2 regions of the Mesorhizobium sp. AA22 genome follow, and region 1 is predicted to be linked to the other one. Evidence: riboswitches for the same ligand, from Rfam matches in the RefSeq annotation. Region 1 holds a riboswitch; the other holds the start of a gene.
The links. Region 1 has a riboswitch for thiamine pyrophosphate ahead of thiB (thiamine ABC transporter substrate binding subunit). Riboswitches for the same ligand answer to the same signal wherever they lie in the genome.
Positions count from the first base shown of each region.

Region 1 (4,970 bases):
ATCGAGGCGTTCACCGCCTCGATCTTCTTCGGCAGTGATTCCAGCGCGAATTTCTGCTTGAACGACAGTTTCTTTGCCGGACCCTTCGGCGCAGCTGCTTCGGTCCTGCCTGCCGCCGCCACTTCGCTGGTCTCCGCCTTTGGCGGCCGTGGCTTGCGGTTGTCCAGCCTGGTGCCGCCGCGCTGCGCCAGCATGTCGGAATAGCCGCCGGCATATTCGATCCAGCGGCCGCCGCCGTCCGGCGCGATCAGGCTGGTCACGGTGCGATCGAGGAAATCGCGGTCGTGGCTAACCAGGATGACGGTACCGGCAAAACCGGCGACCAGTTCCTGAAGCAGTTCCAGTGTCTCCATGTCGAGATCGTTGGTCGGCTCGTCGAGCACCAGCAGGTTTGCCGGCCGCGCCAGCACACGGGCGAGCAGCAGCCGCGCCCGCTCGCCGCCCGAAAGCTCGCGCACCGGCGTGCGCGCCTGTTCCGGCTTGAACAGGAAATCCTTCATATAGGAGACGACGTGGCGCTGCTCGCCATTGATGACAAGGTTCTCGCCGCGCCCGTCGGTGAGGTATTGCGCCAGCGTTTCGGCCCGGTCGTCCGCCTCGCGCTTCTGGTCGAGCGTGGCGATCTCCAGATTGGTGCCGAGCCGCACCGAGCCTGAGTCCGGCTTCAATTCGCCGGTCAGCATCTTCAGCAGCGTCGTCTTGCCGGCGCCGTTCGGCCCGACCAGGCCGACACGATCGCCGCGCTGGATGCGGATCGAGAAGCCCTTGACCACGGTAAGATCGCCAAAGCTCTTCTCGATGTTCTTGGCCTCGATCACCAGCTTGCCGGATTCGGCGGCGTCGCTGGCCACCATGGTCGCCGCACCCTCGGCGCCGCGGTGGCCACGAAAACGCTGGCGCATGGTCTGCAGTTCGCCGAGCCGGCGCATGTTGCGCTTGCGCCTTGCCGTCACGCCGTAGCGCAACCAGTGCTCCTCGCGTACGATCTGGCGGCCAAGCTTGTGCTGCTCGCGCTCTTCTTCTTCCAGCACGTTGTCGCGCCATTCCTCGAAATGGCCAAAGCCCTTGTCGAGCCTGCGGGTCTGGCCGCGATCGAGCCAGACAGTGGCGCGTGACACGCGCTCGAGGAAACGGCGGTCGTGCGAGATGACGATCAGCGCCGAAGAGGTGCGGGCAAGCTCCTCCTCCAGCCACTCGATGACCGACAGGTCGAGATGGTTGGTCGGCTCATCAAGGAGGAGAATGTCGGGCTCCGGCGCCATGACGCGGGCGAGGGCAGCACGGCGCGCCTCGCCGCCGGAGAGATCGTTCGGCGGTTCCTCGCCGGACAGGCCGAGATGCTCCATCAGATAGGCGGCGCGGTAGGGATCGTCGGCGGGTCCGAGCCCCGCCTCGACATAGGCGCGGACGCTGGCGAAACCGTCCATGTCGGGCATTTGCGGCAGGTAGCGCACTGTCGCCGAAGGCTGGCGGAACACCTCGCCGTCCTGCGGCTCGATCAATCCCGCAGCGATCTTGAGCAACGTCGATTTGCCCGAGCCGTTGCGGCCGACCAAAGCGATCTTGTCGCCCGCCGACGCCATCAGTTCCGCTCCGTCGAGCAGCGGCGTGCCACCGAAGGTCAGTTTTATCCCGTCGAGATTGAGAAGTGGCGGCGCCATGTCAGCTTTCGGTAAGCGGGAATGGGTGGGCGAGCAACAGCGCGCGGCCGCTGCCCAGCGCGATTTCGAGCCGGCCCTTGACCTCATTGGAAATGGTCAGCGACGAGCCGAACGCCACCTCGATATGGTTCAGCGGCCATTTGGCGCCGGTCACGGTCAGGCCGGAAAGGTCGGAAAAGCCGAGAATCGAAAACAGCGTGCCATCCGCGTAGTCGAAGCCGGCCTTTCCGCGAAGCAAGGGGGTGCCTTCCTGTGCGCCGCTGGTCAAAAGCACGTCCGTCCCTGCCTCGGCCAGTCGGACGCTGAGCGCCAGGTGCAAGAAGGCGTGGTCGGTCCGCTTGCCACCGAACGCGCCGGCAAGCACGAGGCTGGTCGCGCCGCGTTCGAGCGCGGCGGCGATAGCCAGTTCGCCGTCGGTCTTGTCCTTTTCTGCCGGAAACACCTGGCGGGGCACGGCGGCCAGCTCGTCCGGCAGCTCCGCCGGCACCGAATCGAAGTCGCCGACCCAGAGTTCCGGCGTCAGGCTCAGCGTCCGGGCATGGCTCATGCCGGCGTCGGCGGCGATGACACGCGTGCCAGCGACCTGGCGGTCGAGCAGCGGCGTGCGGATAAGATCGCCGCCAAGCAGGATGGTGAATTTGCTCATATGCGTGGCCCTTACCAGCCCTGCTTGCGAAACGGAAGGCCGCGTTCCGGATGCCCGGCAAACTTCCGCTTGCGCCACACCTGGGCCGGGCCTATGTGTCGAAACGCTCTAACGGGGTGCTGGACGCGATCTTCGCGGACCAGCTGAGAGGCAACCATGCCAACCCGCTGAACCTGATCCGGTTTGTACCGGCGGAGGGATTAGACGTTTCGGACAGCCCGACGCCTCAATTCCTTTCAACGTGAACGAAGGAGGCGCCGATGCGCACGTTTTCATACACTCTTGTTTCGGCAATGCTGCTTGCGGCGGCCCTTCTCGCCGGCATCGGGCCGGCATCCGCGCAGGAAAAACTCACCGTCTATACCTATGAGAGCTTCACCGCCGACTGGGGTCCAGGCCCCGCGGTGAAGAAGGCCTTCGAGGCCGAATGCGGCTGTACTCTCGAATTCGTCGCGGTCGCCGACGGCGTCGCCCTGCTCAACCGCGTCAAGCTGGAAGGCGCCGCAACCAAGGCCGACATCGTGCTCGGCCTCGACACAAATCTGACGGCCGAAGCCAAGGCCACCGGCCTGTTTTCGCCGCATGGCGTCGTCATCGACGTCAATGTGCCGGGTGGCTGGAGCGACAATATTTTCGTGCCGTTCGACTATGGCTATTTCGCCGTCGTCTACGACACCGAAAAGCTAAAGACCCCGCCGAAGAGCCTGAAGGAATTGGTCGACGGCAATGCCGATGAGAAGATCGTCATCCAGGATCCGCGCACCTCGACGCCCGGTCTCGGCCTGCTGTTGTGGGTGAGGTCGGTCTATGGCGACAAGGCGCCGGAAGCCTGGGCCAAGCTTAAGGCAAAGGTGCTCACCGTGACGCCGGGCTGGAGCGAGGCCTATGGCCTGTTCACCAAGGGTGAGGCGCCGATGGTGCTGTCCTATACCACGTCGCCGGCCTATCACATGGTCGCCGAAAACACCGAACGCTATCAGGCGGCGTCCTTCGAGGAGGGCGAGTATCTGCAGATCGAGGTTGCCGGCTTAACCACCACGGGTGCGAAGAACCGGTTGGCGAAACAGTTCTTGACTTTCATGACCGGGCCGAAATTCCAGGATGTCATCCCCGAGACCAACTGGATGTTTCCTGCCGGCAAAACTGACAAGCCGCTCAATCCGGCCTTCGACAAGCTCGTCAAGCCGACCAAGACTTTGCTGTTCAGCCCCGAAGAGGTCGCCGCCAACCGCAAGGCCTGGGTCGACGAATGGCTGTCGGTGATGAGCAAGTAGTTTGTGATTGAAAGATGATCACTTTACGGTGCCCCCCTCTGTCCTGCCGGACATCTCCCCCTCAAGGGGGGAGATCGGATGTCACTTCCGCTTTCGCCAATCGAAGTCGAAAGATTGAGGCGAGGGTAAAGCTGCCAATCTCCCCCCTTGAGGGGGAGATGCCAAGTTTTGGCAAGGAGGGCAGGACAGAGGGGCGTGGGCGGGAACTCGGCCTCAGCCATATTTTCTGCTTCGACGATCGTTGAACCAGGCAGGGCGGCATGCATACCGGATATCCTGCCGATCCCCGCGTCGCCGCCGGCACCATCGCGCTTGCCGCTGTTGCGCTGCTGATCGGCGGAGCGTTCGCCGGGCTCATCCTTGAAGCTACACGCAACCCGACCGGCGCCGCGTCGACTTTCGATTCCTACCTCTTCCGTGTCGCCCGTTTCACGCTGTGGCAGGCTTTGCTGTCGACACTGCTTTCCGTCGTACCGGCGCTGTTCGTTGCGCGGGCGCTGTCGCGGCATCCGCGCTTCTTTGGTCGTGGCTTGATCCTGCAGCTCTTCGCCGTGCCGCTTGCGCTGCCGGCCATCGTCGCCGCACTCGGCATTCTGGCTCTCTATGGCCGTGCCGGCTATTTCGCCGGCGTGCTCACCGCGATTGGCGGTCAGGGCTGGCCGGGCATATACGGCCTGTCCGGCATCCTCGTAGCCCATGTCTTCTTCAATCTGCCGCTGGCGACGCGGCTGTTCCTCGAGGCGCTGGCGACAGTGCCGGCCGACCAGTGGCGGCTGGCGAGCCAGCTCGGCATGGGCGCCAGGCCCGCATTCCGGTTGATCGAATGGCCGACGCTGCGTGCGGCACTGCCAGGGGTCGCCGGGCTTGTCTTCATGCTCTGCATCACATCCTTTACCATCGTGCTCACGCTGGGCGGTGGGCCGGGCGCGACGACACTGGAGGTCGCCATCTATCAGGCGCTGCGTTTCGATTTCGATCCTGCCCGCGCGGTGACGCTGACACTGCTGCAGATCGCGCTGACCTTCATCGTGGTGCTTGCATTGATGCGGCTTGGCGCCAACACCGTCGCCGACGCCAACCTGCCGGTGGCACCGCGCCGGTATCTTTCGGCTGGTACGGCCGAGACCGCGCTGAACGCAGCATTGATCGTTCTGGCATTGCTGTTCGTCGCCGGGCCGATGGCGGCCACGGTGACGTCAGGCCTTGGCGCCGATCTCGGCCGGCTGGCGGCCGAGCGCGCGGTGCGGCAGGCAACGCTGACCAGCGCCGTGCTCGCCTTGCTGGCGGCGCTGCTTTCAGTGGCGCTGTCGCTGTCGCTCGTCATGGCACGACGGGCGCTGGCCTTGAGGCGTCGCGTCGACGCCAAGACGCTGCTCGAATACGCCACCG
Region 1 is NZ_CP048406.1:1,270,374-1,275,343, forward strand. Features, by position in the region: gene A9K68_RS06050 (ABC-F family ATP-binding cassette domain-containing protein) at 1-1,661, opposite strand, end outside; gene A9K68_RS06055 (thiamine diphosphokinase) at 1,663-2,307, opposite strand; TPP riboswitch at 2,410-2,524, shown strand; gene thiB (thiamine ABC transporter substrate binding subunit) at 2,568-3,581, shown strand; gene thiP (thiamine/thiamine pyrophosphate ABC transporter permease) at 3,842-4,970, shown strand, end outside.

Region 2 (4,970 bases), 1.5 Mb from region 1:
CAGAAGCGGCTGCGCAAGTTCGCGTCGCACCCGCTTGTCGGCGAGGTGCGCGGCGTCGGCCTGATCGCGGCGGTCGAACTGGTCGGCGACAAGGCGAGCAAGGCGCCGTGGGAGACGGCCGGCGCGCTTGGCGGGCTCGTCAACGGCTTTATGCAACAGAACGGCGTCATCTCGCGCAACATGGGCGACGCGCTGGCCTTCTGCCCGCCGCTGATCATCACCGAACCCCAGGTCGATCAGGTGGTCGACGCGTTTGAAAGATCACTCGAAGCCGCGGTCAAGCAGGTCGAACCTGAAACCTGAAACAAAAAACTGCCTCAGCGGACTACTATGCCTGCTCAGGCTGCTGACAGCGCGTTCGGCTAAGGTTGCAGGTCGGGTTAAGGACGAACTTTAGGGACTAGTGCTAAAGACCTGTTTCCGGGTTCCAAAACGGATGTGGTCGTGAAAGTCTTCGCGACCGGACATCTTGCTCGATTGGGTCGAACAATGAGAAGCCAACTTCGTTTCATTATGCATACTGATGACGAGGCTGCTCTGGTAACCGAACTTTTGCGCGATCCGGCTATCCTGTTCGTCGATGGCCCGCGGTGGAAGACGGTCACGCCCCCAACCACTCGAGACATTTCTGCTCGGCAGTTACTGCATAATCTGGTCTCCCGAGGACCTGCCACGGCTTTCAGCGGAGTTCATTCAGGCACATAACGATTGGTATTGCCGTGATGAGAATTCCACGATTCAATTCCTGCGATGCAAGATGACCGAAACAGTCATAGTGGAGGGCAGTTTCGCGATCTCGACGGGACCTGCGGAAGCTAACGCCGCGGCCAACGTCGAACGCAGGTACAAGTTCCTGTGCCGTGCAATCAAGAGAACCTACCGGAACTCGGTCGTTCAGTGGCGCAATCCGCGCCGGCCGGACGCACCGGCCGGACCATCCAGGTCAGCAAACCCAAGTGCGCCCGACCGGTCGCTGTGGGTTGGACCAGCGGCGATGACGTGGATGGCTGGCCATGCTGATCGACAGGTCAAACCTTCCTCACTGGTTTTGTGGAGGAAACGATAATCGAACCGGGCTGATGCACTGCTTTCTACCCACACGCGATGCGGGCAGACTTCGACATTGTGTGGGGAACGTGCGGTCGGCCACGCTGACGGAACTCATCAGGACAGGGCCTGCTCCTCGTGAAGCTGGAACATTCCCGGCGCTGATCGCAGCCGACGCTGCTCGTCGAAACGCGCGCATCATCGAGCGTTGAAGGCGAAACGCGTTCGGCCGATGCGGCGGTCCGCTTGGGGGGCGAAGATTGAAAATCTGCGGCGGTGGTCGAGTACAGCGATGGGCTGCCTGGACAGCCGGCGGTTACCTTTCGGATGCTCTAAGGCTCCGCGCCGCCTCATCGAGTGCCAGCGGATCGTCACCGAGGCGGTCGATGAGGTCTTGAGCTTGGTCGCCGGTGATGCCTGTTCTCATCGCCAGCGCTTCCGCTGCCTCAACATCCAATTGACCAGCGGCGCGGTTGCCTTTCTTCACTCGGCTTTGGGTCTGCGTGGGAGCTGGCACATCGGCACCAGATATTGCCGGTGGGCGAGCACCAAGCGAGCGGTCTTCGTTCTCAATTTCGACGGTCGCCTGATTCCAATGGCGCTCGTGCAGACCGTGCGTCTGGCCTTCTCGTTCCCAGATCTCATATGCGCGGCGCCGAATGCGTTCGTGTTTGTCGTCTGACATGGTCGTTCCTCCTTGTTAGGTTTTCACCCAACGCGAAGGAGCGTCGGAACGATCCCACCCTGCACGCCGATTTCGGACAAAAGAGGGGAAGGCTGGCTTCCGGAAGACCATGCCTGCGGCGTTGCGATGCTGCGATGATTTAGGTGGCCCGGAGCAAATCCTCGTGCGGTGCTCGAGAGCAAGTCCTCCATCGCGCTGAAGGGTGCAGCATTGTTTTCCCTACGGAAACGCGCTTCAGGAGAAAGTTCGGCTCCTGCAGCACGATGCCAGACTAAATTAGAGCTGGCCATTGCTTGAACATCGTGCGCGCAGCTGCTACGTCGCCCATATCGACAGGGGCGCTCCGTATTGCCGGGGCTGAGATGGAAGGTGCAAGCCTTCGGTCCCTCAAGCTGATCTGGGTAATGCCAGCGGAGCGAGGCGACTATGTTTTCAGGTGCACAGATTTCCCTGTATCCGATGTGCGATGACTTCGTCGGCGTCATCCTCAAGGCAATTTCGGCGATGGATTTCTATCGGCCGAATTTCCGCATTGAGACCGACGACATCTCGACGCTGATCGTCGGCCCGCCGGAACAGCTTTTTCCGGCCATACGCGATCTGTTCGCCTCGGCGGCGGCAAGTGGTGTGCATTGCGTGTTATCGGCGACCTTGTCGCGTGGCTGCCCTGGCGAGCGTGACGATCCGATCTGCACCCCGATTTCCGGCAGCAGCCACGAGCTGTCCCTGGCCGAGCGCATCGGCGCGGCGCGGGCGCATGTCGACGGTGCGAAAAAACTCGGACAAGAGGTCGCCGCGCAGTTCTCGCTCTATCCGCTCGGCGAGGGCCACCACATGGACGAGATCTACGGCTGCATCGACTTCCTCAAGGCCTCGGGGGTCTTCGACAGGTCGAAGAATTTCTGCACGAAGCTGAGGGGCGACGCTGGACCGGTGTTCGCGACGCTGTCGGAAGCTTTCCTTCGCTTCGGCGCGCCGCAAGGCCATGTCGCGCTCGACCTTACCGTGTCGGCGAACAGCCCGAGCCCTCGTTAGCCTTGGTTGTCAACGGGTTGCAGCGAGATCCGAGACGGCATCCGGAACGACCACCAGCTTGCCGACGAAATCCTTGGCAATGAAATCCGCCTGGGCGCGGTGGAAATCGGACAGCCTGTAGACGCCGCCGACCAGCGGCCGGATTTTCTTGTCCTCGATGTAGCCGACGATGCGGCGAAAATCGTGTCGCGTGCCCTGACTGGACCCGTGCAGCTGCAACTGCTTGAGATACATGGTGCGCAGATCGAGCTGCACGACCGGGCCGGCAATCGCGCCGGCCGTCGTGTAGCGACCTTCGGGCCTGAGGATGCGCAAGAGGTCGTTGAACATGGCGCCGCCGACCAGGTCAGCAACCACGTCGATCGGCCGGCCCTCGGTCGCTGCGTTCACGGCGGCGGGCAGGTCGGCGATGCCACGAGTGATCACCGCTTCGGCCCCGATGTCGAGCACCGCCTTTTCCTTGCCCTTGCCGACGACGGCATAGGGTATGGCGCCGCGCGCCCGCGCCAGCTGCACGATGCCGGAGCCGACGCCGCCAGAAGCGCCAGTGACCAGCACACGCTCGCCAGCCCTTAGTGCGGCACGTTCCAGCATCTGTTCGCCGGTGAGATAGGCACAGCAGAAGGTGGCGAGTTCGACGTCGGTCAGCTCGGTGGCGACGACATGGGCATTCTCGGCCGGCACAGCCTGGTACTCGGCATAGCCGCCGTCACGGCCGTGGCCCATATAGTCGATGTCGGCAAGCGAATCGTCGTCGCGGTTGTAGATCGAGAAGTCGACCATCACCCGCTCGCCGATACGGTCCGGCGAGACGCCATCGCCGACGGCGACGATGTGGCCGACCGTGTCTGTGCCCTGGATGCGCGGGAAAGTCAGCGTGTTGCCTTGGCGGCGCCAAGTCGATACCGCGGCAGCATCTTCCTCCGTGCCATAGGCGCCCTGACGCACCCAGACATCGGTGTTGTTCATGCCGCAAGCGGTGACCTTGACCAGCACTTCACCTGGGGCGGGCGAGGGCACTTTCACGTCGGTGCGGTAGACGAGCTTTTCCGGCCCGCCGTGACCGGTCAGCTGCACGGCGGCCATGGTGGCGGGGAGGGTTTTGGTCATGGCGTTCATGTCGATCTTCAGATGTTTGCAAACACGCTTTTCACCGCATCGGCCGTCTTCGAGACGATGATGTCGGCCTCTTCGCGGGTGAGGCAGAGCGGCGGCGCAAAGCCGAGAATGTCGCCCTGCGGCATGGCGCGGCCGATGACACCGCTTGCGGCGAGGGCGGTTGCGACCTGCGGCCCGATCTTTTGCGATGCATCGAAGAACACGCGATCATTTCTGTCGGCGACGAACTCGATTGCCGCCAGCATGCCGTCGCCGCGCACCTCGCCGACGTTTTTGTGGCCGCCGGCGGCTTTCGCTAGTTCGGCACGGAAATAGGCGCCTGTCTCGGCGGCGTTGGTCACCAGGTCCATCTCGTCGATCAGTTCGAGGTTGGCGACACCGGCGGCAACGCAGATCGGATGCGCCGAATAGGTCCAGCCATGGCCGAGCGAGCCGAGCTTGTCGGAACCCTGCACCAGCACCTGCCAGACCTTGTCCGAGACGATGACGCCCGACAGCGGCGCATAGGCCGAGGTCAGGCCCTTGGCGATGGTGATCAGGTCGGGCTTGATGCCGTAATGGTCGGAGCCGAACATGGTGCCCAGCCGGCCGAAGCCGGTGACCACTTCGTCGGAGACCAGCAGCACGTCGTATTTCTTCAGCACCGCCTGGATCTTTTCCCAATAGAGGGCGGGCGGCGGCACAATGCCGCCGGTGCCGAGGATCGGCTCGCCGATGAAGGCGGCAACCGTGTCCGGGCCTTCAGCCAGGATCATCTCTTCGAGCTTGTCGGCGCAGTATTGGGAAAACTGCTCCTCGCTCAGCGAGCGGTCGGTACGGCGGAAATAATAGGGCGCCTCGGTGTGCAGGATCGGCGCACGCGGCAGGTCGAAGGCGTTGTGGAACAGGTCGAGCCCGGTCAGCGATCCGGTCATGACGCCGGAGCCGTGATAGCCGCGCCAGCGCGAGATGATCTTCTTCTTCTCCGGCCGGCCGAGCACGTTGTTGTAGTACCAGATCAGCTTGATGTTGGTTTCGTTGGCGTCGGAGCCGGAAAGGCCGAAATAAACCCTCGACATGCCTTGCGGGGCGCGGTCGATGATCA
Region 2 is NZ_CP048406.1:2,791,812-2,796,781, forward strand. Features, by position in the region: gene A9K68_RS13585 (aspartate aminotransferase family protein) at 1-303, shown strand, start outside; gene A9K68_RS13590 (DUF2934 domain-containing protein) at 1,364-1,732, opposite strand; TPP riboswitch at 2,057-2,168, shown strand; gene A9K68_RS13595 (YkoF family thiamine/hydroxymethylpyrimidine-binding protein) at 2,159-2,767, shown strand; gene A9K68_RS13600 (alcohol dehydrogenase family protein) at 2,777-3,886, opposite strand; gene A9K68_RS13605 (aspartate aminotransferase family protein) at 3,895-4,970, opposite strand, start outside.
Region 2: linked by a shared signal. The riboswitch ahead of A9K68_RS13595 (YkoF family thiamine/hydroxymethylpyrimidine-binding protein) and the one ahead of thiB (thiamine ABC transporter substrate binding subunit) in region 1 are both predicted to bind thiamine pyrophosphate.